DNA from 3 places in the Neorhizobium fuzhouense genome. Region 1 is predicted to be linked to each of the others. Evidence: predicted binding sites of a transcription regulator. Region 1 holds the regulator's gene; each other region holds the start of a gene.
The links. Region 1 encodes LexA, which represses DNA repair genes until DNA is damaged. Its sites were predicted from a motif close to TGTTCNNNNTGTGTTCNG; they were not measured.

Region 1 (9,737 bases):
CGTGAGAGCCTTCGAATCCCTTCCTCTCCCGTCCATTCAACACAACCGGGATCTCGACGCGACGGTTCTAGACGCACGCGAAAGTGATCGCGCGCCCTGGCCTGCGAAGGTGGCGGCATGGTGCGCGGAAGAGGAGGCGCATGGGCGCGCCTTCCTGTTTCTCCCGGTGTTTCTGGGGCTTGGCGCCATCCTCTGGCTGACGTCTCCCACGACGCCATCCACCGTTCCCGCCTTCTGCGCCCTGCCGCTGATCCTTGCTGCTGTCTTGCTGGCAAGGGCGGGCCGGCGGGTCATGTCCTGCTGGCTGCTGGTTCCAGGGTTGATCTGTGCGGGTGCGGCCCTTGCCGAGATCGAAAGCCTGCGCAACTCGACCATCCTCCTTGACGCGCCCATGACCACACAGATCGAAGGCATCGTCGAAAAACGCGAGGCGGCCGCCAGCGGGCGCTGGCGCTATACGGTGCGCCTCGTCTCCACTGCCGCGCCGGTGATTGCCCGCCCGCCGGAGCGCGCGGTGATCCTCTCCCGCGCTGCACACAGACCGTTCGAGACCGGTGACCGCATCGCCGGCAAGGTGCGGCTGTCGCCCCCCTCGGGCCCCGCCCTTCCGGGGCTTGCCGATTTCGCCTTCTCTGCCTATTTTCAAGGCACCGGCGCCGTGGGCTATTTCTATGGCCCGCCGCAGAGGCTTGGAAGCGACATCACGCAAAGCTGGACGACCACCCTCATCGGCAAGCTGTTTGAGCTGCGCAGCGACATCGGCACTCGCATTCGCGCGCTCGTGCCCGGAGACGCCGGTGCGTTTGCCGCAGCCATCGTGACCGACGAGCGCCGCGCCATCTCCGACAAGACCGTCGAGGCGCTGCGGGTGGCGGGCCTCGCGCATATCATTGCCATATCCGGGCTCAACATGGCGCTTGCCGCCGGTATCTTCTTTGTCGGCGCGCGACTGCTGCTCAGCGCATTTTCCGGTCTTGCCCAGGAGGTGGCGATCAAGAAGATCGCCGCCCTTGGCGCAATCGCCATGGTGACGGCCTATTACCTCATCTCCGGCTTTGGCGTGTCGGCCGAACGCGCCTATGTGATGATGGTGATCATGCTGGCCTCCGTGCTGTTCGACCGTCCGTCGATCAGCCTGCACAATGTGGCGCTTTCGGCCGTGGTGATTCTGGTGCTGACACCTTCGGCGGTGCTTGGCCCGAGTTTCCAGATGTCGTTTTCCGCAACAGTCGCGCTGGTGGCGGGCTACGCCGCCTGGTCACGTTTCCGGGGCGACCAGCACAATCCGCTCACCGCCCGCCGGCCGCCGGTGCTTGCCGTCACCGCTGCCGTATCGGGCATGGTGGCAGGGGTGGTGATGACGTCGCTCATCGGATCGCTCTCCACCTCGATCTACTCGATCTCCCATTTCCATCGCATCGCAACCTACGGCCTTGCCGGCAACCTCGCGGCCATGCCGGTGATCTCGCTGATCGTCATGCCGGCCGGCATGCTGGGCATGCTGATGATGCCGTTCGGACTGGAGGCTCCGTTCATCAAGATCATGGGCTATGGCGTGCAGCTGGTCATTGCCATTGCAGAAACGGTGGCGGGCTGGGGCGGCGATGCGGCTGTCGGGCGCCAGAGCGTCTGGCTGCTTCCTCTTGCGTCGATTGGCTTTCTCCTCCTCGTTCTCCTGCGCACCCGATTGAAGCTGGTCGGTGCGGCGATTATGGCCGTAGCACTGACCGTCTCTTTCTGGCCCAGAGGTGCAGCGCGTCCCGACCTCCTGGTGTCCGACGATGCGACCCTCGTGGCCCTCGTCGAGGAGAATGAGGCGGCCGTCAGCCGCCGCACGCCACCCGAATTCATCTATCGCCAGTGGCAAAATGCCTTGATGATCGACAAGACCCTGCATCCCATCATGGCGAAATCCACCGCCGGACTGTTCCCGGCATCATCCGACCTATCCCCTAAGCCACCGATGCGGCCGCTTGCAGGCCCGAAAGGCAGCCCACCGAAAGCATCGGCCGAGGACCGTGAAGACCGAACGCCCGCAGCCGGCGCCATCGACCTGCTCGCCGAAGACATCCCGCCGCCGGAACCGCCGGCGCGCGACGGCCGTGCGCCAGACAATATCGACAATCCAGACAATCAAGCGCGGGCGCTCAGCACGCAGGAACGGCGCGAGGCGGCAGTGGCGATGGCCGATGCATTCCGCACCGCGCCGGCTGGCCGATTCGCCTGCCTCGCCCGGGTCGGCTGCTTTGCCCGCTCCGCGGAAAAGATCCGCATTGCGGTGATCGAGGATGCCCGCTATGCCGGAACCGCCTGCGACACCTCCGACATCGTCATTGCCGCCCGCGCCCGTTTCGAAACCTGCCGCTCCGGCGCGCTGATGCTGACGGAAAAGACGCTCCGCAAGACGGGTGCCCTGGAAATCCGCTTTGCGCAGAGCGCCACGCGCGCCAACTGGACGGCAACAGCCGCCAATGTCGGCCATTCACGCCCGTGGAGCCTGCACCGCAGCTACGACTGGAAGACGCGCCGTTTCGACGACACGCTCCCGCAACCAGTCTCCGCCCTGCTTAATGGTAGCGACGGATAAGACCGACCAGCTTGCCCTGGATCTTGACCCGGTCTGGACCAAAAATACGGGTCTCATAGGCAGGGTTTGCCGCCTCAAGCGCAATCGAGGCACCCTTGCGACGAAACCGCTTCAGCGTGGCTTCCTCGTCATCGACCAGCGCCACGACGATGTCGCCGGGCGTTGCCGTACTGCCGTTGCGGATGATGACGGTATCGCCGTCGAGAATGCCTGCCTCGATCATCGAATCGCCCTTGACCTCCAGCGCGTAATGTTCGCCGGTGCCCAGCATTTCGATCGGCACGCTGATGGCATGCGTATTGTTCTGGATGGCCGAGATCGGCACGCCGGCTGCGATGCGCCCCATGACGGGAACGGTGGCAGAACCGCTATACTCTTCCACCGGCGGCGCGGGCGGGGCAGGGCGCGCGGCCGGCGTCTTGCCAAGGCTGCCTTCGATGACGCTCGGCGAAAAGCCGCGACGCGGCTGGGCCGGCGGTACATAGGATTCCGGCAGCTTGATCACCTCGAGCGCCCGCGCCCGGTTCGGCAACCGCCGAATGAAGCCACGCTCCTCAAGCGCCGTGATCAGCCGGTGAATGCCCGATTTCGAGGCGAGATCGAGCGCATCCTTCATCTCGTCGAAGGAGGGGGGCACGCCCGCTTCCTTCATTCGTTCGTGAATGAACAGGAGCAGTTCCTGCTGTTTGCGTGTGAGCATGAAGACAACCTCGAAGGGAAACAAATCCAGAACGAACACTATATGTTCCACATGTGTTCCGCAAGCCCTGAAAAGTCGGTGAAAACGCAGTCTGGGCGCGGTTTGTCGCAGCATGCAGCGAGCGCTAAGCTCGCCTCGATCTATCCGGAGAGAATCATGCCGCGTCTTATCGATCATCTTGTCCTGCCGGTCTCCTCGCTTGTCATCGCCCGCGCGCGGCTGGAGCGACTGGGCTTCACCGTGGCCCCCGATGCCGTCCACCCGTTCGGCACGCAGAACGCCTGCGTCTTTCTGGCGGACGGCACCTATCTCGAGCCACTGTCCGTCGCAGATCCGGTCAAGGCAGCGGAAGCAGCTGCGCAGGGCAACGAGTTTACCCGACGCGACCGCATCTTCCGCGACGCGGTGGGCGAGGACGGGTTCTCCGCCCTGGTGGTATCGTCACAGGATGCCGTGGCCGACCGCGCGCGGTTTGCACCGGCGGGCATCGACGGCGGCGATCTGCTCGAGTTTTCCCGCGGCGCGCGCACGGCAGACGGACGGGACGTGGTCGCAAGTTTTCGCCTTGCCTTTGCCGAAACGGCGTCGAAAGCCTTCTTCCTGTTTGCCTGCGAGCGGCTGAACCCGCTGCCGGCAGACCGGGCGCATCTGGAGCGGCATGCCAACGCCGTACTTGGCCTTCGCGGCCTGCTGCTCGTCGCCGAGCGGCCGAAGGCCGTGCAAGCCGTTCTGGAAACCATAATGGATGCAGCGGCACGACCGGCCGAGCGTGGTTTCCGGATCGAGGCCCAGAACGGCTTTGTGTCTGTCGAGCAGCCTCGGGCCGTCGAAGTGCATCTGGGCAGCGCGGCCGCTTATGTCGCGGGCACGACGGAGGTCGCAGAGCCTCTGCAGGGCGCTGCTCTCATCTTTGCCACGGGGGATCTTGCCGTGACAGCGCAATGGCTTGCTGATAAGGACGTGGCTTTCGAGAAGAGTGGCACGCGCATTGTCGTTGCCGCAGCCCCCGGTCAGGGTGCTGCCTTCGTATTTGAGGAGTGATCATGGCCGTCACAGCCAATCCAGAGGTTTCCGTCGGCGAGGGCTCGGCCCGCGTCGTATTTTCCAACACCGGCCACCTGTCGCTGATTGCCGGTCCCTGCCAGATGGAAAGCCGCGATCACGCCTTCATGATGGCCGGCGCCATCAAGGAGATCTGCGACGAACTGGGCCTCGGCCTTGTCTACAAATCCTCGTTCGACAAGGCCAATCGCACGTCGATTGCCGGCAAGCGCGGCATCGGCCTTGATGCCGCCATGGAGATTTTCGCCGACCTCAAGAAGGAATACGGCTTTCCGGTGCTGACGGACATCCACACCGAAGAACAGTGCGCGGTGGTTGCCGAGACGGTGGATATTCTCCAGATCCCGGCATTTCTGTGCCGCCAGACCGATCTTCTGGTGGCTGCGGCCAAGACGGGGCGCGTGGTGAATGTCAAGAAGGGCCAGTTCCTGGCGCCCTGGGACATGAAGAACGTACTGGCGAAGTTCACCGAAAGCGGCAACCCGAATGTGCTGTTGTGCGAACGCGGTGCCTCCTTCGGCTATAACACGCTGGTCTCCGACATGCGCTCGCTGCCCATCATGGCATCGCTCGGCGCACCGGTCATCTTCGATGCGACGCATTCGGTGCAGCAGCCGGGCGGGCAGGGCGGCTCGACCGGCGGTCAGCGCGAATTCGTCGAAACGCTGGCGCGGGCAGCCGTTGCGGTCGGCGTCGCCGGCGTTTTCATTGAAACCCACGAAGATCCGGACAATGCCCCGTCGGATGGACCCAACATGGTGCACCTGAAGAACCTGAAGGGGCTTCTGGAAAAGCTTCTCGCTCTCGACGCCGTTGCCAAATCCTGACGGATGAGACGGGGCGGCCCGATGCTCGCCCCGTCAACAATTCGCTCTTGTCCGGCCACCTCTGCCCTAAGAGGCCATCCGGCTGCGGCCTGTCTGCCTCTGGCCACCGACGTTGAAGCGGGCGAGATGCTGGCCAAGCCGTGCGGTGTGGCGATTGAGGTCCCCGCAGGCGGCACTGGTTTCTTCCGCCATCGCGGCGTTCTGCTGCGTCACTTGGTCCATCCGGTTGACCGCTTCACTGACTTCAGCGAGCGCATGCGCCTGTTCGCCGGCTGCCGAAACAATGTTGCCGATGAGGTCGTTGACCGACTGGATCTGCTGCTCGATGTCGCCCAGGGACTGGCCGGTGCGGTGCACCAGAGCCACCCCGGCATCCACCTGTTTTGACGAAGTATCGATCAACTGGCGGATTTCCCGGGAAGCGCCGGCGGAACGGCCGGCCAGTTCGCGCACTTCCTGCGCTACCACGGCAAAGCCCTTGCCCGCTTCCCCGGCGCGCGCTGCCTCGACACCGGCATTCAGCGCCAGAAGGTTGGTCTGGAACGCGATCTCGTCGATCACGCTGATGATCTGGCGGATCTGGTTCGACGAATCTTCGATTCTTGCCATGGCATCGACGGCTTCCCGCACAACCAGATTGGAGTTTTCGGCGCTTGCACGGGTGCCGGACATGCGTTTGCTGGCTTCGCGCGCGCGGTCGGTCGTGGTGCGAACGGTGGTGGTAATTTCGGCAAGCGCCGATGCCGCCTGCTCCAGCGAGGAGGCCTGCGATTCGGTGCGCCTCGACAGGTCGTCGGTGCCATGGGCGATGCTGAGGGCGCCGGTTTCAACGGACCGCATGGCATCGCCGATTTCAATCATCGCGTCTTCAAGCGTTTGCAGGCTGCCGTTGAATTCCTGCCGCAGCTTTTCATAGTCGCTGGCAAAGGGAGTTGAGAGGCGGTTGGTGAGATCGCCGGTGGCCAGCCGCCCGAGGCCGCTGCTGAGCGCCGTGATCACGCCGGCGCGGGTGGCATCTTCCTCGGCGCGCCGGGCGTTTTGCTGGCGCTCGGCACTCAATCCGCGCTCTCGCTCCACCTCCTGCCGCTGGCGCGCGGCAATGCGCTCCTGGGCGTTGCCGCGAAAGACCGTTACGGCTGCCGCCATTTCGCCGATCTCATCGCCACGCCCATCATAGGGAACAGGTTTGGAATAATCGCCGCCGGCAAGGATGCTCATGTAATCCCGCATGCCGCGCAACGGCCGGATTGCGCGCCGGTGGAGGCCGATCAGGCCCGCCACCAGAAGGCCAAGTGCAGCCAGACCCGCGGCATATGAGGCCGCGTTCTGGGTGACGGTTTCCTCTGCGGCCTGCTTTTCAGTCGATGAAAGCCGCTCATTGGCTGCGGCCACCAGGGCATCCACCTCGGCGCGATGGACTTCGAACGCCGACTTCAGGCTGTTGACGGCGGCTCGGATCGCCGCCGGATCGCCGCCGGCAACGGCGCGCGCGTAGTCGTTATCGAGGATATTCCAGAATCTGTCGCCGCTGGGCTGCACTTTTTCAGCCAGCTGCTGCTTGAACTGCGTGCTAAGCGTCGATGCCGCCCAGAATGTCTTTCGCGCGTCATAGTCCTTGTGCAGCAGCGCGATCCGCTTCAGATTTTCCGCCGCAAGCTCCGGATGGTAGGCTCCTTCCGTTGCCAGAAGATAGGTCTCCACCAGAAACAGGGGTGGCGGCAGAATATCGGCGACGAGATCCTTGCCATGGATGATCTGCTCATAGACGGGACCGTTTACCCGCAGCCGGTCGAAAGCGGATTTCTGGATGCCGATGGCGGCGGAAACACCGGTACCGACCAGAAGGCCGAACAGGAGGAGGCTGCGCGAGATGGTGAGGGTCATGAAGGATCCGGTTGCAATAAGCGTGTCGACCATAGGCGCACACCTGGCCAGGCTGAGCCTATCAGCAACTATGCATAGGAGCCGTTACCAAATGACAAATGCCAAATTTACCGTTTGGCCCAACTTATTGGATTGACGCGGAAAAATGCAACTGGATCCGCCACCTCCACCCCGGCAGACAGCTCACGCGGCGCGCGCCGGCGAGGCACTGTCATACGCCTGCCATTGTATTTTCCGTCTCTTGGATTAAGACAGTCGGTGATTTCCACCGCACCAGAGCAGGAATAGCCAATGACAGCCATTACCGACATCATCGCCCGCGAAATCCTCGATAGCCGCGGCAACCCGACCGTCGAGGTCGATGTCCATCTCGAGGACGGCAGCATCGGCCGCGCGGCCGTTCCGTCGGGTGCGTCGACGGGCGCGCACGAAGCGGTTGAACTGCGCGACGGCGGCAAGCGCTATCACGGCAAGGGTGTCGAAAAGGCGGTCGAAGCCGTCAACAGCGAGATCTTCGATGCCATCGGCGGCCATGATGCGGAAAACCAGATCCTCATCGACACGCTGATGAGCGAGCTGGACGGCACGCCGAACAAGTCGCGCCTCGGCGCCAACGCCATCCTCGGCGTCTCGCTCGCCGTTGCCAAGGCCGCAGCCGAATCGGCTGGCCTGCCGCTGTTCCGTTATGTCGGCGGCCCGAATGCCCGCCTGCTGCCGGTGCCGATGATGAACATCATCAATGGCGGCGCCCATGCCGACAACCCGATCGATTTCCAGGAATTCATGATCATGCCGGTCGGTGCGGACAGCATTCGTGACGCCGTGCGCATGGGCTCCGAAGTTTTCCACGTTTTGAAGAAGGAACTGGCTGCCGGTGGTCACAACACGAACGTCGGCGACGAAGGCGGCTTTGCGCCTGGCCTGAAGAGCGCCCCGGAAGCGCTCGACTTCATCATGAAGTCGATCGAGAAGGCTGGCTATCGGCCGGGTGACGACATCCAGTTGGCGCTCGACTGCGCCTCGACGGAATTCTTCAAGGACGGAAAGTATGCGCTGGAAGGCGAGGGCCGCACGCTTGAGCCGGAAGCCATGGCCGAGTACCTCGCGGAACTGGCCGCCAAGTATCCGATCATCTCGATCGAAGACGGCATGGCGGAAGACGACTGGGACGGCTGGAAGTACCTCACCGACAAGATCGGTTCCAAGGTGCAGCTGGTCGGCGACGATCTGTTCGTGACCAACTCCGCGCGCCTGCGCGACGGCATCAAGATGGGCGTTGCCAACTCCATCCTCGTCAAGGTCAACCAGATCGGCTCGCTCACCGAAACGCTGGATGCCGTGGAAACCGCGCACAAGGCTGCCTACACCGCCGTCATGTCGCACCGCTCGGGCGAAACGGAAGATTCGACCATTGCCGATCTCGCCGTTGCCACCAATTGCGGGCAGATCAAGACCGGCTCGCTGTCGCGTTCGGACCGGATTGCCAAGTACAACCAGCTGATCCGCATCGAGGAACTGCTCGGACCGCAGGCGACCTTTGCCGGCCGTTCGGTGCTGAAGGCCTGATCCAACGGCTTTGACGCAGAAGACATGATCGTGGAACGGGCGGTGACCGGTGGGTTTGCCGCCCGTTTGCGTTTTACACGCTTGGCACCGGCTGGCGGCCGCATCTAAGACCCGCCAATATTTCCGACAGGGTGTCGCAAGTGGCCCGGGTTCAACGATTGATTAAGCAAGTTGTGCGAATGTGAGGTCCTGGTAATGCGTTTCAGGATCTTGCTCGCATGTGGACGAGACATCACAAGGAACGGAAATTCGGTCGTCTGGTGCTGCCCGTCATCACGATCGCCTTCCTCTCTTATTTCGGATATCATTCGGTGCATGGCGACCTCGGCCTGATCGCCACGGAAAAGTTCGAGAAGATGCGCGCCGAGCGCGCCGGCGAGCTGGCAAAGCTCACCACCAAGCGCAAGGGGCTGGAGCGGCAGGTCGAATTGCTGAGCGATGGCTCACTGGAAAAAGATATGCTCGATGAAACGGCGCGCTATCAGCTCAACGTGTCGCGCGCGGACGAAATCGTTGTGTTCAACAGCTACTTCTGAATTAACCGAAATCTGGTTAATCTTCCTTTTTCCTTGATTTTTCATGGCTTTATATATCATGTGAGCCATGCATTTATGGCATTGCTGGGGCGTGTTTTCTTGCCTATGTTGATGGCAACCAAACAAACACGCAGGGAGGTTAGTGCATGGCGCCCAAGCAAGTCGCGTCCGCGGCCGGTCGAAAGATGGCAGCGAAGCCTGCAAAGAGCAATGGCGGCGCAATCGCCGAGTTCGACAAGGCCGAGGAACTGAAGGCCTATCGGGAAATGCTCCTCATTCGCCGATTCGAGGAAAAGGCCGGCCAGCTCTACGGCATGGGCTTCATCGGCGGTTTCTGTCACCTCTACATCGGCCAGGAAGCTGTCGTCGTCGGCATGCAGATGGCGCTGAAGGATGGCGATCAGGTCATCACCGGTTATCGTGACCACGGTCATATGCTGGCCTGCGGCATGAGTGCACGCGGCGTCATGGCGGAACTTACCGGTCGTCGCGGCGGTCTTTCCAAGGGGAAGGGCGGCTCGATGCACATGTTCTCCAAGGAAAAGAATTTTTACGGCGGTCACGGCATCGTCGGT
Region 2 (9,737 bases), on a different contig from region 1:
GATAATCGACGAGATCGATCGAGAGTTTTCCGGCGGAAAAGAAACGGCCCCAGCCGGACGCGCTCTGGAACTGCAGTGTCAGGCGCAGCTCAGAAATGGCACGGGTCGAATCGGGCCAGATGCGCTCGCGCACCAGCGCCTGGATGTGATCTTCGTACTGGAAGCGCGGAATGGCATCGTCCGGCTGCGGCTCCAGACGCACAGATGACAATCTGCCGGAGCGGGCCGCCTCAAATAGCGGCAGGCGACCGCCGTGCAGCAGATTGTGCACGAGCGAGGAAATGAACACCGTCTTGCCTGCCCGCGACAGGCCGGTGACGCCGAGCCGGACCGTCGGATGAACGAGGCCGCTTGCCCGGTCGGCAAGATTGTCCAGCGCAATCAGCGCGTCGTCGCGAAAAGAGGTGAGGGATGTGGCCAAGGCAGGAACCCGTTGATGCTTCGTATTTCGCATATAGGCATCCCGGCCCGCGGATAAAGGGGATGCTTGGCTCACGGCGCTGCCCATAGGCGCGCCGCGGGCAACCGTTCCTGCGGGAAACCGGCGCCTTCAGGCCGTCAGGAAATCGCGCAGCGACCAGCTGCCGGCAAGGGCTGCGACCGGCCCGCCATGATCGAGTACCGCAAGGCCTGCCGTCGGATAGCCGCTCGGAATGACGGCGCTGGCGCGGTCCGGGCCGATCATCGCCTCCAGCAATTCCTCCATGGTGGGGTTATGGCCGATCAGCATCACCGACTGCTGCTCCGTCTGGGCCGACAGCACCGACAGATAGGTCTCCAGCGGGCCGTTATAGAGCTCGTCGATCATCACCAGGTCGATCTCACCGCCGAAGGCCCGGTGCATGGCATCGGCCGTTTCCTGGCATCGCACGGCCGTCGAGGAGATCAGGAGATCCGGCCGGTAGCGCTTGTCGGCGGCAAGCGAGGCGACCAGTTCGGCCTCCGCATAGCCATGGTCGTCCAGCGTGCGATCGAAATCGCGTCCGCCCGGTTCCGGCCAGCCGGAACGGGCATGGCGCATCAGGTAAATCCGGGAGGGCGGTGGTGAAACAATGATCATGGGCAGTCCGCGCTGGGGATCGGATGGGCCGGCGGGGGACCATCGGATCGTTGCTCAAGATGATCGAGTATCCTGCCATGCGCGGCGGCGTCAACTGTTCCGTCGCACGGCACAGCGGACGCGCCAACCCGTGACCCGGCTGGCGCCGGCTTCTGGCACCCTTCTCAAAAACGCATAAGGAATAGCCATTTAGCCGATTTTTGTGTCAATTTTAAAAATGCCTTATGCGCGACCACAAGGCTTGAATCAGCATAGAGGAATGGAGTATAGACCCGGCGTGAGAGCTGTTCTTCAGGAGAATCGCGTTGAGTGAGAAGATCGACCTTAGCAGCTACGTCCTCTCGGAAGAAGACGAATTCATGAATGCCAATCAAAAGGCATACTTCCGAGCCAAGCTCATTGCCTGGAAAAATGATATCCTCCGTGAAGCGCGGGAAACGCTCGGCCACCTTGCTGAAGAAAGCGCCAATCATCCCGATCTTGCAGACCGAGCCTCGTCAGAAACCGACCGTGCCATCGAGCTTCGTGCTCGCGACCGCCAGAGAAAGCTGATCTCCAAGATCGATGCGGCTCTGCAGCGGATCGATGACGGCACCTATGGTTACTGTGAAGAGACCGGCGAGCCGATCGGCTTGAAGCGCCTCGACGCAAGGCCGATCGCCACGCTGTCCATTGAGGCACAGGAACGTCACGAGCGCCGCGAAAAGGTCTATCGCGACGAGTGAGACATCCTGCCCCTTTTGGGGTATCAGGGACTTAGATTTCCAGGCACGCATTTTTTGCGTGCCTCTTTTTTTGTCTCTTGTGGTGTGGCGTCTGAGAGCGTGTCTGCGGCGCTGACGCCGGACTGATCAGCGCACGTCAAACATCCAAGCCGTTTTTTGGCCGAATGGGGCCTATCGGTTGTCGCGCGTGAGGGACATTTCGCCGAAAATGCGGGCGATCTCGGTTTGCAGCGAGGGGTCCGGCGTCGCACCTGTCACGCGCGCCATGGCCGGATCGCGCCTGGCCGTCATCGGCGGCGTTCCGGGGGCGGGCGGGTTGGCGCGGTCATCCGGACCGGCGGCCAGGCCATTGGCCATTTCCTCTTCCAGAATGCGGTCAAAGGCGCTGCCGAGCGGACGTTCGGCTGGAGACGTCGGCGAAACGGGCTTTGCCGCAGTGCTGGCCGGTACCGATGGGGCGGACAAGGGCTGGGGATTTGCCGAAGCCGCTGGCGCAATCGCAGCGGCGGACGGCGCACGGGCCGGTTCGGGCGTGACAACCGGCTCCCTCTCCGGCGTCGGCTGAAACACGCGGCGACGGGCAGCGTCCAGCGCATCGCTTGCCGCATCGAGACCGGCAGGTGCAGTGCCGCCGGCGACGGGGGCGCTTGCAGGCGAGGCTGCGGCCGCAACGCCGGCGGTCGCCATCACGGGCGCGGCCGGTTCCGAAGCGGCTTTGGCGGAGGGCGCGGCACGCGCGCGGTCGCGATCGCTCACTCTCTCCTCGCGGTCCGCCTGCGCTTCGCTTGCTACACCCGTGTTAAGCGCGCGAGGTGCGGCGCGCACCTCCTCCTGGGGTTTTGCCGGTTCCGGTCGCGCCGTTGCAGCGCTTTGCGGTGCAGGTTCTGCGCGCTGGCTTGCAAGCTGGCGCGGCGGGGCGGCAATCATCGGCTGGCGGGAAGTGGCCTCCAGCCGCGGGTCCGAAGGCTCATCAAGGGCTTGCGGGGCGCGCAGCGCCTGCTGTTCGGCAAGCGGGCGGATGCCGCTTTCGATCACCACATCCGTCGGCCCGCCGATCATCACCAGATGTTCCACGTCGTCGCGGCGCACGAGCACGATACGGCGGCGCGCATCGACAGCGGCCGCATCCAGCACCTGCAGGCGCGGCTGGCGATTCTTGCCGCCGCGCAGGAAGGGCGACGGGCCGCTGCGCCGGCGCAGGAGCCACAGCACGACCACCAGCAAGACAAGGCCAAGGCCGACGGCTGCCACGGCAAGCATGAGGTTGTAGGGATTTACACCGCTCATCAATTCCATGTCTCTGCTGCTCCTTCGCGCTTTCGTCTCTGCTGGTCCGGCTTTGGCCGGATCTGCCAACGCGCTTCGACGCCTGTCGTTTGGTCGCACGCTAGCCAGCCGGCAAGCCCGCGGCAAGCATGCGGGCTGAAACAAGGTGTGCCGGCCATCGGCCGCACGCACTGCCTTGCGTCGTCCATTATGGCAGATATGGACGGATGCGGGTAATCGGCAATAGGAATATGAATGTCGTCAACGGGTTTCTGGCGCCGGGCGCTTTTTGCAGGGTCCGCAAGTTGCTATGGAAGAGGAATGGACCGATTCCATGGCCGCGAGTGTTCAGTAACCGGTCGAAATGCGAGGTGGAATGACGAAGTCGCGACCGATCGGCAGTTATGACGCGCCTTTGGTAGACCGGGGAACGCGCGGCGGAACTGTGCTCAGGCTTCTGCTGCTGGCACTGGTTCTGGTGGGCGTCGCCATCGCCTTCGTCGTCTTCAAGGAAGCCATGGACAACGAGATCGTGCTGGGCGTGCTCGGCGTGCTGGCCATGGTCGGGATCTTTTTCATCGTCTCCTCGATGATCGGTCTCGTCGAGGTGATGCCGAAATCCCGCTCCGACGAATTTGCCGCCAGCTATCTGGCAGGCCATGCCGATGGCATTCTGATCACCGACGAGCGGGGGCGTATTCTTTATGCCAATGCCGCCTATGGCAAGCTGACGGGCGCGACCAAGGCGAGCAATGCGCAATCGCTGGAAGCGCTTCTATCGAAAAACCGCGAGGCGACCGAGGCGCTCTACCGCCTGACCGCGGCACTGCGCGACGGACGCGAGGGACACGAGGAGTTTCGTCTGCTAAAACCGCTCGGACGCGGCACGGCGAACGGCTCCGGGGCGCACTGGTATCGGCTGAAGGCCCGCATCCTCGTCTCGCCGCTTTTGCCGATCCCGCTCGATGTCTGGCAGATTGCCGACATTACCTCCGAACGCGAGGAGCAGGAGCGGTTTTTCCGCGAGTTGCAGAACGCCATCGACTATCTCGACCACGCCCCCGCCGGCTTCTTTTCCGCCGGCAAGAAGGGCGAGGTGTTTTACCTCAACGCCACACTTGCCGAATGGCTGGGCCTTGATCTTACAAAATTCGTGCCCGGCTCCATGGCGATCTCCGACATGGTGGCGGGCGAGGGCATGGCGCTTATCCAATCCGTGCAGGCAGGGCCCGGCCAGAAGCGCACGGAAACGCTGGATCTCGATCTGCGCCGCAGCAACGGCCAGAGCCTGCCGGTGCGCCTCGTGCACAGCGTATCGTCCATGCGCGACGGCGCGCCGGGCGAAAGCCGCACCATCGTTTTGGCCAGATCCAAGGGCGAGGGCGGCGACCAGTCGGCGTCCGCCATGCGCTTTACCCGCTTCTTCAACAATACGCCGATGGCGATCGCCTCCATCGACGGCGACGGCAAGATCCTGCGCATCAATGCGCCGTTCCTGCGCCTCTTTGCCGGCGTGGTGTCACGCGATGACGTGGAGGCCGGGGCAAAGCTCGACGTGATCGTGCATGAAAGTGCGCGCACCGAACTGGAGCGCGCGCTTGCCGATGCCAAGGATCGCCAGGGCGATATCGCCCCGATCGATTGCCGCTATCCCGGCGACGAGACGCGCCACGTGCGCTTCTACGTCAATGCCGTGATCGACGAAAGCGACGAGGCGCCGGAAGAAGTGGCCATCGTCTATGCCGTGGAGACGACCGAGCAGAAGGCGCTCGAGACCCAGATGGCGCAGACGCAGAAGATGAATGCGGTGGGCACGCTTGCCGGCGGTATTGCCCATGACTTCAACAATGTTCTGACGGCGATCCTGCTCTCCTCCGACCACCTTCTGCTGCAGGCGCGGCCCTCCGACGCAAGCTTTGCCGACCTCATGGAAATCAAGCGCAATGCCAACCGCGCCGCGGTTCTGGTGCGCCAGCTGCTGGCCTTCTCGCGCAAGCAGACCATGCGGCCGGCGGTGCTGAACCTCACCGACGTGGTGGGCGACCTGCGCATGCTGGTGGACCGGTTGATTTCCGGAACCAATGTGAAGCTGGACGTGGATTACGGCCGCGATCTCTGGCCGGTGCGCACAGACCTCTCGCAGTTCGAGCAGGTGCTGATCAACCTCTGCGTCAATGCGCGCGATGCCATGCCGCAGGGCGGGCAGATCCGCATCCGCACCCGCAACGTGACGGCCGCCGAAGCCGCGGTTTTCCCGAGCGCACGCCTGCCGTCTGACGATTTCGTCATGGTGGAAGTATCCGACAATGGCACGGGCATTGCGCCGGACATCATGGACAAGATCTTCGAACCCTTCTTCACGACGAAGGAAGTGGGCAAGGGCACGGGGCTTGGCCTCTCCATGGTCTATGGCATCGTCAAGCAGTCCGGCGGCTACATCTATCCCGAATCGGAGCTGGGCAAAGGCACGACCTTCCGCGTCTTCCTGCCGCGCCATATTCCGGAACCCGTGGCGGAACGGACGGGCCACGCGCCGGCCGAGGCGCCGGCTGCTGCCCGCGTCGAAGCGGCAACCTCTGCCAAGGCCGCCGCCGACGATGTCGATCTCACCGGCAATTCCGCGGTCGTGCTTCTCGTCGAAGACGAGGAGGCCGTGCGCCGCGGCGGCAAGCGCATGCTCGAAACACGGGGCTACACCGTGCATGAGGCGGGCTCCGGAACCGAGGCGCTCGACATCATGGAGGAACTGGGCGGCAAGGTGGATATCGTCGTGTCCGACGTCGTCATGCCCGAAATGGATGGCCCCTCGCTCCTGCGGGAACTGCGCAAGACCTATCCCGACCTCAAGTTCATCTTCGTGTCGGGCTATGCGGAGGATGCCTTTGCGAGAAACCTTCCGGCCGACGCCAAGTTCGGTTTCCTGCCAAAGCCCTTCTCGCTGAAGCAGCTTGCTGTGGCCGTGCGCGAGATGCTCGACCGGGAGGATTGATCGCCCGATAACCGGCCTGAGGCGGTTCCGCAGGCGAGTTTTTAGGCGCACGGAACACAAAAAGAACACGCACCGGATTACGGTGCATTAACAAGAGGATGATCCCTCTTGCAATGTGAGAACAAAAAGTGTACATACCGATCAAGAGCTGCTTCATTGCGAGCGCGGCTGCTTTAACCTAAAGGTGGATCGGATGGCACAGAATTCATTGCGGCTCGTAGAGGATAAAACAGTGGACAAGAGCAAGGCGCTGGAAGCGGCACTGTCGCAGATCGAACGTTCCTTCGGGAAAGGCTCGATCATGAAGCTTGGCGCAAACGAGAGCGTGGTCGAGATTGAAACCGTGTCGACGGGCTCTCTGAGCCTCGATATCGCGCTCGGCATCGGCGGCCTGCCGAAGGGGCGTATCGTAGAGATCTATGGGCCGGAAAGCTCGGGCAAGACGACGCTTGCGCTGCAGACGATTGCAGAAGCGCAGAAGAAGGGCGGCATCTGCGCCTTTGTCGATGCCGAACATGCGCTCGACCCGGTCTATGCCCGCAAGCTGGGCGTTGACCTGCAGAACCTCCTGATCTCACAGCCGGACACAGGTGAGCAGGCGCTGGAAATCACCGATACGCTGGTGCGCTCGGGCGCCGTCGACGTCCTGGTCGTCGATTCGGTTGCGGCCTTGACGCCGCGCGCCGAAATCGAAGGCGAGATGGGCGACAGCCTGCCGGGTCTTCAGGCCCGCCTGATGAGCCAGGCGCTGCGCAAGCTCACCGCCTCCATTTCGCGGTCCAACTGCATGGTCATCTTCATCAACCAGATCCGCATGAAGATCGGCGTGATGTTCGGCTCGCCGGAAACCACGACAGGCGGCAACGCGCTGAAATTCTACGCCTCCGTGCGTCTCGACATCCGCCGCATCGGCGCGGTGAAGGAGCGCGAAGAGGTCGTGGGCAACCAGACCCGCGTGAAAGTGGTCAAGAACAAGATGGCGCCGCCCTTCAAGCAGGTGGAATTCGACATCATGTATGGCGAAGGCGTATCGAAGACCGGCGAGCTGGTCGATCTCGGCGTCAAGGCCGGCATTGTCGAAAAGTCGGGCGCCTGGTTCTCCTACAACAGCCAGCGCCTTGGCCAGGGGCGTGAAAACGCCAAGAGCTTCCTGCGCGATAATCCGGAACTGGCCCGCGAGATCGAGATGTCGCTGCGCCAGAACGCCGGCCTGATTGCCGACCGCTTCCTGCAGAACGGCGGCCCGGAAGCCGATGACGGTGACACGGAGCCGGACGCCTGAGCCCCTGAAGGGCGCATGGCCTGACGATTGATAACTGGATGGCGGCCGTGCATGTGGCAAAGATGCACGGCCGTTTTTCGTCGTGCTGGACAGGGTTCCGTTCCGACGATAAAAGCCAATGGATTTTTTAGCGGAAAGGCTGCTGGGGCGGCTTAGAAGGGCATGGCATGAGTGGCGTGAATGAGATCCGGTCGACCTTCCTCGACTATTTTCGCAAGAACGGTCACGAGGTGGTCTCCTCGAGCCCGCTCGTGCCGCGCAACGACCCGACGCTGATGTTCACCAATGCCGGCATGGTGCAGTTCAAGAACGTCTTTACCGGTCTTGAAAGCCGTCCCTATTCAACGGCCACCACCTCGCAGAAATGCGTGCGCGCCGGCGGCAAGCACAACGACCTCGACAATGTCGGCTATACCGCCCGCCACCTGACCTTCTTTGAAATGCTCGGCAACTTTTCCTTCGGCGACTATTTTAAGGAAAACGCCATCGAACTGGCCTGGAACCTGGTGACCAAGGGCTTTGATCTGCCCAAGGACCGGCTGCTGGTGACGGTCTATGCCGAGGACGACGAGGCGGCGGCTCTTTGGAAGAAGATCGCCGGTTTTTCCGACGACAAGATCATCCGCATCCCGACCTCCGACAATTTCTGGCAGATGGGCGATACCGGGCCCTGCGGTCCGTGCTCGGAAATCTTCATCGACCAGGGCGAGAGCGTCTGGGGCGGTCCTCCCGGTTCCCCGGAAGAGGATGGCGACCGGTTCCTGGAATTCTGGAACCTCGTCTTCATGCAGTTCGACCAGTCGGCGCCCGGCGAGCGGTCGCCGCTGCCGCGCCCGTCGATCGATACCGGCATGGGCCTCGAGCGCATGGCCTGCATCCTGCAGGGCGTCCACAGCGTCTTCGACACGGACCTCTTCCGCACGCTGATTGCTGCGACCGAAGAGGTGGTCGGCGTGAAGGCGGAAGGCGATGTGGCGGCAAGCTTCCGGGTTATCGCCGATCACCTGCGCTCCTCCGCTTTCCTGATTGCCGATGGCGTGCTTCCGTCTAACGAAGGTCGTGGCTATGTGCTGCGCCGCATCATGCGTCGCGCCATGCGCCACATGCAGCTGCTCGGTGCGCGCGAACCGCTGATGTGGACGCTGCTTCCGGCACTGGTTGGCGAGATGAGCCGCGCCTATCCGGAACTGCTGCGCGCCGAAAGCCTGATTTCCGAGACGCTGAAGCTCGAGGAAACCCGCTTCCGCGCGACACTCGCGCGCGGCCTGACGCTCCTGTCCGATGCAACGTCGGACCTCGACAAGGGCGACAGCCTGGATGGCGAAACCGCCTTCAAGCTCTATGACACCTATGGTTTCCCGCTCGACCTCACGCAGGACGCACTGCGCGCCCGTGGTATCGGCGTGGATCTCACCGGCTTCAACGATGCCATGCAGCGCCAGAAGGCCGAAGCCCGCGCCAGTTGGTCCGGCTCCGGCGACAAGGCCACCGAATCCGTCTGGTTCGAACTCAAGGAAAAGCACGGCGCGACCGAATTCCTGGGCTATGACACCGAAACCGCCGAAGGCGTCGTGCAGGCGATCGTGCGCGACGGCGCCGTGATCGAGCGGGCAGAGGCCGGAGACACCGTGCAGATCGTCGTCAACCAGACGCCGTTCTACGGCGAATCGGGCGGCCAGATGGGCGATACCGGCGTCATCTCGACGGACGGCGCAAAGCTTACCGTCACCGATACGCAGAAGAAAGGCGAGGGCCTGTTCGTCCATTCCGCCATCGTCGCTGAAGGCGCACTGAAGGCTGGCGAGCCGGTCGTCCTGACCGTCGATCACGCCCGTCGCTCGAAACTGCGTGCCAACCATTCGGCCACGCATCTGCTGCACGAGGCGCTGCGCGAAGTGCTCGGCACCCATGTGGCGCAAAAGGGTTCGCTCGTTTCGCCGGACCGGCTGCGTTTCGACGTGTCGCATCCGAAGCCGATGTCGGCCGAGGAGTTGCAGACGGTCGAAGACATGGCCAATGCCATCATCCTGCAGAATGCGCCGGTGACGACGCGCCTGATGAGCGTCGACGATGCGATTGCCGAGGGCGCCATGGCGCTGTTTGGCGAAAAATACGGCGATGAGGTCCGGGTCGTCGCCATGGGCACCGGAATTGAGGGCCAGAAGGCCGGCAAGCCTTATTCGGTTGAACTCTGCGGCGGCACGCATGTGGCAAAGACCGGCGATATCGGGCTGGTGCGCATTCTGGGCGAAAGCGCAGTCGGCTCCGGCGTGCGCCGCCTGGAAGCGGTGACCGCCGAAGGCGCGCGCGACTATCTTGCCGAGCAGGACGAACGGGTGAAGGCACTGGCAAGCGCGCTCAAGGTTCAGCCGGGCGAGGTCGTCTCGCGCGTCGAAAGCCTGCTGGACGAGCGCA
Region 3 (9,737 bases), on a different contig from region 1:
GATCATCGAGGGTGCCGAAGGGCGCGTGGCGATCACCACATTCTCCTCCAATGTCGGGCGCATCCGCTCGATTGCCCAGGCGGCGGAAGCGGCCGGCCGCGAAGTTCTGCTGCTCGGCTCTTCTCTGAAGCGCGTCGTCGGCGTCGCGCGTGATATCGGCATCATGGAGGGCCTTAAACCCTTCATCGCCGAAGACGAATACGGCTATATCCCGCGTGACAAGGTGGTCATCATCCTCACCGGCAGCCAGGGCGAAGCGCGTGCGGCACTGGCAAAGATTTCCCGCGACGAGATGCGCCATGTGGCGCTGACGGCCGGTGATACGGTGGTGTTTTCCTCGCGCGCCATTCCCGGCAACGAGAAGCCGATCCTTGAAATCATGAACGGCCTCATCGAGCAGGGCATCAAGATCGTCACCGACCAGCAGGGCCTCGTCCACGTCTCCGGTCACCCGCGCCGCAACGAGCTGTTGCAGATGTATGACTGGGTGCGCCCGGCCGTTCTCGTGCCGGTCCACGGCGAGGCAGCGCATCTGTCGGCGCAGACCGAGCTTGCGCTGTCTGCCGGCATCAAGACCGTGCCGAAGGTGCGCAACGGCAATCTCCTGCGTCTTGCTCCCGGCCCGGTCGAAGTCGTCGACGATGTGCCGCACGGCCGCATCTTCAAGGATGGCAAGCTCATCGGCGATATCGACGAAATGGGAATATCCGACCGCAAGAAACTGGCCTATGTTGGCCATGTCTCGGTCAATATCCTCCTCGACGCCAAATATGACTTCCTCGCCGATCCCGATGTCGAACCCTTCGGCCTGCCGGAATTCGATGACGAGGGCGAGGACATGGCCGATACGCTCTATGATGCCGTGCTGGGTGCCGTCGAAAGCATTCCGCGCAGCCGCCGCAAGGATCTCGCCACGTTGAAGGAGGCCGTGCGCCGCGCCATCCGCTCCACGGCCAACGTCGCCTGGGGCAAGAAGCCGGTGGTCACGGTGTTTGTCAGCAAGGTTTGATACTTTGCCCGTGGGTGAGCTGAAGGACTGCCCGATCTGATCTCCCCGTGTGTGGGGTACAGCACGGGAAAGAAGGCCCTCTCGGCCTGCCGGACCAACCGGGGTCGAGCCACGGGTCTCGCCCCGTCCTTCGGCCCCCCCCACAAGGGGGGAGATCAGACGCGGCAGGCGTCTGGCCCTGCATCAGAGGGGGCGACTGGGTTAAGCCCTCCCCCTTGTGGGGAGGGTTTGGGAGGGGTCTTTGCCCCTATGCTGTTGACTTGACCTTGCAAGGCCAGGGACTTGGGGCAGCCTTGGGACTGGTCGTACTCCAACGCCTCGACCAAAGGATTGTAGGAAAAACACCATGCTCTGCCGCGTCAATCACATTGCCATCGCCGTCCCGGATCTGGCGGCTGCCACCACCGTCTATCGTGATACGTTGGGCGCCCGCGTCTCGCAGGCACAGGCGCTGCCGGAGCATGGCGTGACGGTCGTCTTTGTCGAGCTCGACAATACCAAGGTGGAGCTCCTGGAACCGCTCGGCGACCAATCCTCGATTGCCGGTTTCATCGCCAAGAACCCCGCCGGCGGCATGCACCATATCTGCTACGAAGTGGCCGACATTCTGGCCGCCCGCGACCAGCTGGTGGCCGCGGGTGCCCGCGTGCTTGGCGATGGAAACCCGAAGATCGGCGCCCATGGCAAGCCCGTGCTCTTCCTGCATCCCAAGGATTTCCTGGGCACGCTGGTGGAACTCGAAGAGGTGTGACCTCACGCAAGGGAAGGCCTCACCCCAAGGTGTGGCCGCATCCGGCGGCACTGACGCAGCTGTGACACCGCGTCCACCCATCCGCTCTTTCGCCGTCTGTCTGCCTCGTGCTACAGATCGCCCGGGCAGGAGATTTCAGAAAAATGCAGTTCCTATCGGCCTTCGCCGTCTATTTCGTCATCTGGTGGATCACGCTGTTTGCCATCCTGCCGATTGGCCTTCGCACGCAGGGCGATGAGCAGGACGTGGTGCTTGGAACGGTGGAAAGTGCGCCGGCGCGTTTTCGCGGCGGGCGTGTGGTGTTGATGACCACGATTGCCTCGGCGCTCATTTATGGCGCCTGGTATTTGGCTTCGACCTATTTCGGATTTTCGATGAATTCGCTGCCGCGCATCGTTCCCGATTTCGGCCGCACCTGAGGTGCGAAAAGCCTGATCTATCACTCGGTCGGGTTTGTGATAATCAAAAAAAAACAAGGCTTTGCAGCCTTGTTTAAATGTCGCGTGATCCTTAACCGTTGCCGGGGCAGCGTGCATGCGCGCCTAAGATCTGATCCTCCCAAGACTTGACCGCGAATGGCAGAAATTTGAACTCCCTGCCTCTTTTATGAGCCGAAGTTAGCTTAACGTTTGGGCTTTGTCACTAGGATTTTTGGCAGTTTTGCTACACTTTGCTAAAATTATTCTGTTGACGAAAATAAATGTCCCCTTGTCACATTCGTGGCGCAATCGGGGCGGCCGACAGCTGAGCTGATTTGCTTGGCGGTTGTGGGGTCCCACGATGCGGGTTCCCTTGCAGCCGCGAAACCGCTATGAAGCCAGCCCATTATCATCCAGTCATGCGCCGATTCCTGAAGCCTTTAGGAACGGCCCCAGAACCCGGAACCCGTGATGCGTCTATCCCGCTATTTCATGCCGATCCTGAAGGAAAATCCCAAGGAAGCGGAAATCGTCTCGCACCGCCTTATGCTGCGGGCGGGCATGATCCGCCAGCAGAGCCAGGGCATCTATTCTTGGCTTCCGCTCGGCAAGCGGGTGCTCGACAAGGTGAACAAGATCGTTCGCGAAGAGCAGAACCGCGCCGGCGCCATCGAGCTGTCGATGCCGACGCTGCAATCGGCCGAGCTGTGGCAGGAAAGCGGCCGTTATGACGATTACGGCAAGGAAATGCTGCGCATCAAGGACCGCCAGGAGCGCCCCATGCTCTACGGTCCCACCAACGAGGAAATGATCACCGACATTTTCCGCTCGTCGGTCAAGTCCTACAAGAACCTGCCGCTCAACCTCTACCATATCCAGCTGAAGTTCCGCGACGAGATCCGTCCGCGCTTCGGCACCATGCGTTCGCGCGAATTCCTGATGAAGGATGCCTATTCCTTCGATCTCACCAAGGAAGGCGCGCTGCATTCCTACAACAAGATGTTCGTGGCCTACCTTCGCACCTTCGCCCGCCTTGGCGTGCGCGCCATCCCCATGCGCGCCGATACCGGCCCCATCGGCGGCAATCACAGCCACGAATTCATCATTCTGGCCGATACAGGCGAATCGGAAGTGTTTTCCCACAGAAGCTTCACCGAGTTCGAAATCCCTGCCGAAAACACCGATTTCGACGATGTCGCCGGCCTGCAGGCCGTGTTCGACAAGTGGACCTCGGTCTATGCCGCCACGTCCGAAATGCACGATGCCGACGCGTTTGCTGCGATCCCGGAAGGCGACCGCCTCTCGGCCCGCGGTATCGAAGTCGGTCATATCTTCTATTTCGGCACGAAATATTCCGAGCCGATGGGCGCCAAGGTGCAGGGTCCCGATGGCAAGGAACACCTTGTCCACATGGGATCCTACGGCATTGGGCCGACCCGCCTTGTTCCCGCCATCATCGAAGCCTCGCATGACGAGAACGGAATCATTTGGCCGGCGTCCGTTGCGCCCTTCGATGCCATGCTGATCACCATGAAGCCCGGCGACGAGGCCTGCGACCGCGTCTGCGCAGATCTCTACGCCGGCCTCACAAAAGCCGGGCTCGACGTGCTTTACGACGATACGGATGATCGCGCCGGCACGAAGTTCGCAACCGCAGACCTCATCGGTCTGCCGGTGCAGCTGATCGTCGGACCCCGTTCGGCCGCCACCGGCGAGGTGGAGGTCAAGGACCGCAAGACCGGCGCGCGCGAGACGATGACCGTCGAAGCAGCCCTCAACCGCCTAACGGCGGCCTGAGGCCAGGACGACAACACCGCCTTGAGGCGGGAGCGACAGGAGTGACAATGGCCAAGGCCGCAAAGGTGACCGAAACGGTAAAGCAGGCGGATGTCATTCCCTCCGCCGGGCCCTTTTCGGCCTTTGAGCGCATGGTGGCCTGGCGCTACCTGCGCTCGCGCCGCAAGGAGGCGTTCATTTCCGTCATTGCCGGCTTTTCTTTCGTCGGCATCATGCTGGGGGTGGCCACGCTCATCATCGTCATGGCGGTGATGAACGGCTTTCGCACGGAACTCATCTCGCGCATCCTCGGCATCAACGGCCATATGATCATTCAGCCGATCGATCAGCCGCTCAATGATTATGCCGATCTCGCCAAGCGCTTCTCCGCCATTCCGGGCGTCACCATGGCGCTGCCGCTGGTGGAGGGGCAGGCGCTGGCATCCGGCAAGCAGGGCGCCGGTTCCGGCGCGCTGGTGCGCGGCATCCGATCGGAAGATCTCGAAAAGCTGAAGGAAGTCTCGGGCAATATCCGCTCGGGTGATCTCACCGGCTTTGCCACGGGCGACGGCGTGCTCGTCGGGTCGCGGCTTGCCGCCTCGCTCGGCCTTGCCGCCGGCGACCGCATCACGCTCGTCTCTCCCGAAGGCGATGTGACGCCGATGGGCGTCAGCCCGCGCGTCAAATCCTATGTCATCTCCGGGATCTTCGAGATCGGCATGTCGGAATATGATGCCTCCATCGTTTATATGCCGCTGGCCGAAGCGCAGGCCTATTTCAATGCCGATGGCCTCGTGCAGTCGATCGAGCTTTTCCTCGAGCATCCGGAATCGGTCGATGAGCTGCGTCCCAAGGTGGAGGAGGCGGCCGGACGGCAGATCTTCATCACCGACTGGCGCCAGCGCAACCAGACCTTCTTCTCCGCCCTTCAGGTTGAGCGCAACGTGATGTTCATGATCCTCACCCTGATCGTCTTGGTGGCGGCTCTCAACATCATTTCCGGCCTCATCATGCTGGTGAAGGACAAGGGCAGCGATATCGCCATCCTGCGCACCATGGGGGCCTCTGCCGGCGCCATCATGCGCATCTTCTTCATGACCGGGGCGGCCATCGGCATTGTCGGCACGATTGCCGGCGTGGTGCTCGGCGTGCTCGTCTGTCTCAACATCGAATCGATCCGGCAGTTCTTCTCCTGGATCTCCGGCACGGTCCTGTTTGATCCGGAGCTTTATTTCCTAAGCCAGCTGCCGGCGGAAATGAGCCTGGGTGAAACCGTCACCGTCGTCATCATGGCCCTTGTCCTGTCGTTCATCGCGACCATCTTTCCCGCATGGCGGGCCTCCCGGCTCGATCCGGTGCAGGCGCTGCGCTACGAATAGGATTCCGTTTAAGTCCATGGCACGCAAAACAGTTCTGAAGCTTTCCGGCGTCGACCGTCATTATGGTCAGGGCGATACTGTCCTGTCGATCCTGAAGGGGGCGGATTTCGAGCTGCGGGCCGGCGAGATCGTCGCGCTGGTCGCACCATCGGGCACCGGCAAGTCGACGCTTCTGCATCTGGCCGGCCTGCTCGAGCATCCCGATGCCGGCGAGATCTTCATCAATGGCGAGAGCTGCGGCAATCTTCCCGATGAGCGCCGCACGGCAATCCGCCGTGGCGATATCGGCTTCGTCTACCAGTTCCACCACCTGCTGCCGGAGTTTTCAGCGCTTGAAAACATCATGATGCCGCAGCTGATCGGCGGGCTGTCGAAAAAGGAAGCGCAGGAACGGGCAGCCCAGCTCCTCGATTACATGCGCATCGGCCACCGTGCTTCGCACCGTCCGTCGGAACTGTCGGGCGGCGAGCAGCAGCGCGTGGCAATTGCCCGCGCCGTTGCCAATGCGCCGCTGGTGCTTCTGGCCGACGAACCGACCGGCAATCTCGATCCGGAAACCGCATCCTACGTTTTCGATGCGCTGGAGGCGCTGGTGCGCCAATCCGGCCTTGCAGCCCTGATCGCCACCCACAACCACGAGCTTGCCTCCCGCATGGACCGCCGCGTCACCATTGATGGCGGCAAGATCGTCGAGTTCTGAGACGGGCGTTGGGGCTTTGAAGTAAGGCCGTCTCTGGATTTTTGCGGACAAGACCCCCTCTGGCTGCCGCCATCTCCCCCACAAGGGGGGAGACCGCAGGAGGTTGATTACGCAGCCCAGCACCGGCTAGTTGATGTTGCCCTATCGCTAGCCATCGCGAATGGACAGCCACTTTGAGCACAACACGGTTCCCGCTCTGCTGATCTCCCCCCTTGTGGGGGAGATGCCCGGCAGGGCAGAGGGGGCTTGTTACACCCCGCCGCCCAACTTCACCAACTGCCGGAAAGCCCGTTGCCCACCAGCGGAATGCTGCGCTTCACGCCGCCGCGGTCGCTGACGGCAAGCGCCGTCTGCATCTGTTTCGGCGCCTTGCGGAACCATTGCGCGGCGATCGTGGCGAGGTCGCCGATCATCGCCTGGTTGCGCCAGCCGGCAAAACGGGCAGCCGTCGCCTCGGGCTCCGACTGGTAGAAGAAATCGCCGGACTGGTGCAGTTCGTTGATCGAGGCTGCCATGGCGGCAAGCGGCTTCTGGAACATTTTTGATGGCACGGACAAACCGGCTGCCCGCTCGGGAAAGGCCGGAGCCATGAAATCGAGTACCCAGCCTTCGGCTTCCACCCAGCAGTGGAAATTCTCGCCCGCGCCGGTCACGAAGCCGTCCTCGCGGTGATCGGCAAACAGCACCACCGTGCCGCCGAGATTATAGGCCGCAAGCCCGCCCTTCGGCGTGGCGCTGACGCCAAAATGCTGCTTCAGGATAAAGGCCCCGAAGGTCGAAAAATACATGGCAGCACTTGCCGGATCGGCATTTTCGTTGATCAGCAGGCTGTTGATGACGCGGTAGATCCGCTGGTAGTCGCTCTGCTTGATCAGCATGTTCTGGGGCTCGCCTGATTGTCGTGTTTCTGAAAGGCTGTTGAGTAGGCGAGGCGAGGCTTGATGTAAACGTCCGTTTCCGTCGCCCGCCAGGCAGGGCGGGAATATCCGCGCACGCCCTGCCTTTGAAATCAGCGGGATACATTATTTCCGTCCCCACCCCCAGAGGCTCGCCTACAATGGCTCCGTCTCGCAGCGGATACACCATAAGGCGTTCTGGCGATGCGGGGCCGGCGCGGGGCGTAAGGGTCAGACGCAAAACCTCATGCACCGGGTTCGCGGAAACTGGTCTCCCTCCGGCGACACGGGGGAAATGGCAGGCCCCGGACAGGTCCTTTCCGTTTCCTCGGGGGCGAATTCCCCGTCTCGGATGGCCCGCGAAAAAAAACTGATACAGGTTTGAAATCTCTCCTTTTGCTTGTTTAAAGATTGCTGTTGACAACGGAAACAAAATAAGAACAAATGTGAACATAACGGAAAAGGAGAATGTATCATGACTGATTTCCTCCGCGATGTCGCAGCCTTCGCCTCCATCATGACCTTCGTCGCGAGCCTTGGCATTCTCGTCATGGCCATGTGAAAGCGCCGTCATTGACAGCCGTTTTCCGTTGATGGTCTGAAGCTCCGCTGGACTCTTGGACGCTGCCGCCCGACAATTGCGCCGATTCAGAAATGCGGGACGGCAAGACATGGCGGATGCAGCAGCAGTGACGGAAACAGGCGGGCAGACGGAGACGACGCCGCAGTTCGTGCATCTGCGTGTCCACTCCGCCTTCTCGCTTCTGGAAGGCGCGCTGCCGCTGAAAAAAATCCTCGGCAAGGCAACGGCGGACGGCCAGCCGGCCATTGCCATCACCGATACCAACAACCTCTTCGTCGCGCTCGAATTCTCCGAAAAATCGGTGGGCGAGGGCATCCAGCCGATCATCGGCTGCCAGGTCTCCATCGACATGGAAGACCAGGGCGATGAAAAGCGCGGCGGTCCCAATCATGGACTCGTCAAGCTGCCATCGCTGGTGCTGCTGGCGGCCAATGCCGCGGGGTATGAGCGTCTGGTCGATCTCGTCAGCCGCGCCTATCTCGGCGGCGAGGGCGGCAACCAGGCGGTGCATATCCGCCTGTCCTGGCTGGAGGAGGCCGGTGCGGAGGGCATCATTGCGCTCACCGGTTCCGCCTCCGGCCCGATCGATCCGCTGCTGAAGGATGGCCACCGGGCTCAGGCCGAACAGCGGCTGCTGCGCCTGCGCGCCGTCTTCGGCGACAGGCTCTATGTCGAGCTGCAGCGCCACGGCAATTACGACCGCCGCCACGAGCGCAGGCTGCTCGATCTTGCCTATGCCCATGACGTGCCGATCGTTGCCACCAACGAGGCCTTCTTTCCGGCCAAGTCCGATTATGATGCCCATGATGCGCTGATGGCGGTGGCGCACAATGCCATCGTCTCCGATGACAGCCGCTTTCGCCTGACGCCGGACCATTATCTGAAAAGCCGCACTGAGATGGCAAAGCTGTTTGCCGACCTGCCGGAAGCGCTCGACAATACGATCGAGATCGCCCGCCGCTGCTCCTTCGTGCTGAAGACGCGAAAGCCGATCCTGCCGCGCTTCACCGGCGCCACCGATGATGCCGAAGAGGCAGAACGTGCCGAATCGTCGGAACTTCGCCGCCAGTCCATCGAAGGGCTGGAAAACCGGTTGAAGGCGCTCGGCATGGCGCCGGGCTATACCGAGGAGCAATATCGCGAGCGGCTCGATTTCGAGCTGTCGGTCATCGAGCGGATGAAGTTCCCCGGTTACTTCCTGATCGTCTCCGACTTCATCAAATGGGCAAAGCAGCACGATATTCCCGTCGGGCCGGGCCGGGGCTCGGGCGCCGGCTCGCTCGTTGCCTATGCGCTCACCATCACCGATGTCGATCCGCTGCGCTTCTCGCTGCTCTTCGAACGCTTCCTCAATCCGGAACGCGTGTCGATGCCCGACTTCGACATCGACTTCTGCCAGGATCGCCGCGAAGAGGTGATCCGCTACGTGCAGCAGAAGTATGGACGCGAGCAGGTGGCGCAGATCATCACGTTTGGATCGCTGCAGGCCCGCGCGGCGCTGCGCGACGTCGGTCGCGTGCTCGAAATGCCCTATGGCCAGGTCGACAAGATCTGCAAGCTCGTGCCCAACAATCCGGCCAATCCGACGCCGCTGTCGAAGGCGATCGAGGAGGAGCCGAAGCTGCAGGAGGAGGCAGACCGCGAGCCGGTCGTTGCCCGTCTTCTCGATATCGCCCAGAAGATCGAGGGGCTCTACCGCCACGCTTCCACCCACGCCGCCGGTATCGTGATCGGTGACCGTCCGCTGTCGAAACTGGTGCCGATGTACCGCGATCCGCGCTCGGACATGCCGGTCACGCAGTTCAACATGAAATGGGTCGAGCAGGCCGGCCTCGTGAAATTCGACTTTCTCGGCCTCAAAACGCTGACGGTGTTGAAGACGGCGGTGGATTTCGTTGCCAAGCGCAACATCCATGTCGATCTCGCCACCATCCCGCTCGACGACCAGAAGACCTACGAGATGCTGTCGCGCGGCGAAACCATCGGCGTGTTCCAGGTGGAAAGTGTCGGCATGCGCAAGGCGCTGCTCGGCATGAAGCCGGACTGCATCGAGGACATCATTGCGCTGGTCGCGCTCTATCGGCCCGGCCCGATGGAAAACATTCCGACCTACAACGCCCGCAAGCACGGCGAGGAAGAGATCGAATCGGTTCATCCGACGATCGATTATCTCCTGAAGGAAACGCAGGGCGTCATCGTCTACCAGGAACAGGTGATGCAGATC

Region 2: a site for LexA is predicted at 6,091-6,108, ahead of recA (recombinase RecA). Genes of this name have one in related genera too.
Region 3: a site for LexA is predicted at 7,356-7,373, ahead of dnaE (DNA polymerase III subunit alpha). Genes of this name have one in related genera too.

Annotation. Positions count from the first base shown of each region.
Region 1 covers NZ_JBHFFP010000012.1:181,140-190,876, reverse strand. The annotation lists gene ACEXP3_RS20155 (ComEC/Rec2 family competence protein) at 1-2,587, shown strand, start outside; gene lexA (transcriptional repressor LexA) at 2,568-3,287, opposite strand; gene ACEXP3_RS20145 (VOC family protein) at 3,444-4,328, shown strand; gene kdsA (3-deoxy-8-phosphooctulonate synthase) at 4,331-5,176, shown strand; gene ACEXP3_RS20135 (methyl-accepting chemotaxis protein) at 5,243-7,093, opposite strand; gene eno (phosphopyruvate hydratase) at 7,352-8,626, shown strand; gene ACEXP3_RS20125 (FtsB family cell division protein) at 8,845-9,162, shown strand; gene pdhA (pyruvate dehydrogenase (acetyl-transferring) E1 component subunit alpha) at 9,348-9,737, shown strand, end outside.
Region 2 covers NZ_JBHFFP010000007.1:245,343-255,079, forward strand. The annotation lists gene ACEXP3_RS14790 (YcjX family GTP-binding protein) at 1-421, opposite strand, end outside; gene ACEXP3_RS14795 (SixA phosphatase family protein) at 551-1,021, opposite strand; gene dksA (RNA polymerase-binding protein DksA) at 1,366-1,785, shown strand; gene ACEXP3_RS14805 (flagellar biosynthetic protein FliO) at 1,957-3,081, opposite strand; gene cckA (cell cycle histidine kinase CckA) at 3,428-6,040, shown strand; gene recA (recombinase RecA) at 6,234-7,322, shown strand; gene alaS (alanine--tRNA ligase) at 7,490-9,737, shown strand, end outside.
Region 3 covers NZ_JBHFFP010000001.1:58,595-68,331, reverse strand. The annotation lists gene ACEXP3_RS00335 (ribonuclease J) at 1-1,009, shown strand, start outside; gene mce (methylmalonyl-CoA epimerase) at 1,356-1,760, shown strand; gene ACEXP3_RS00325 (DUF1467 family protein) at 1,904-2,179, shown strand; gene proS (proline--tRNA ligase) at 2,651-3,976, shown strand; gene ACEXP3_RS00315 (lipoprotein-releasing ABC transporter permease subunit) at 4,024-5,334, shown strand; gene ACEXP3_RS00310 (ABC transporter ATP-binding protein) at 5,351-6,034, shown strand; gene ACEXP3_RS00305 (DUF2026 family protein) at 6,304-6,912, opposite strand; gene dnaE (DNA polymerase III subunit alpha) at 7,602-9,737, shown strand, end outside.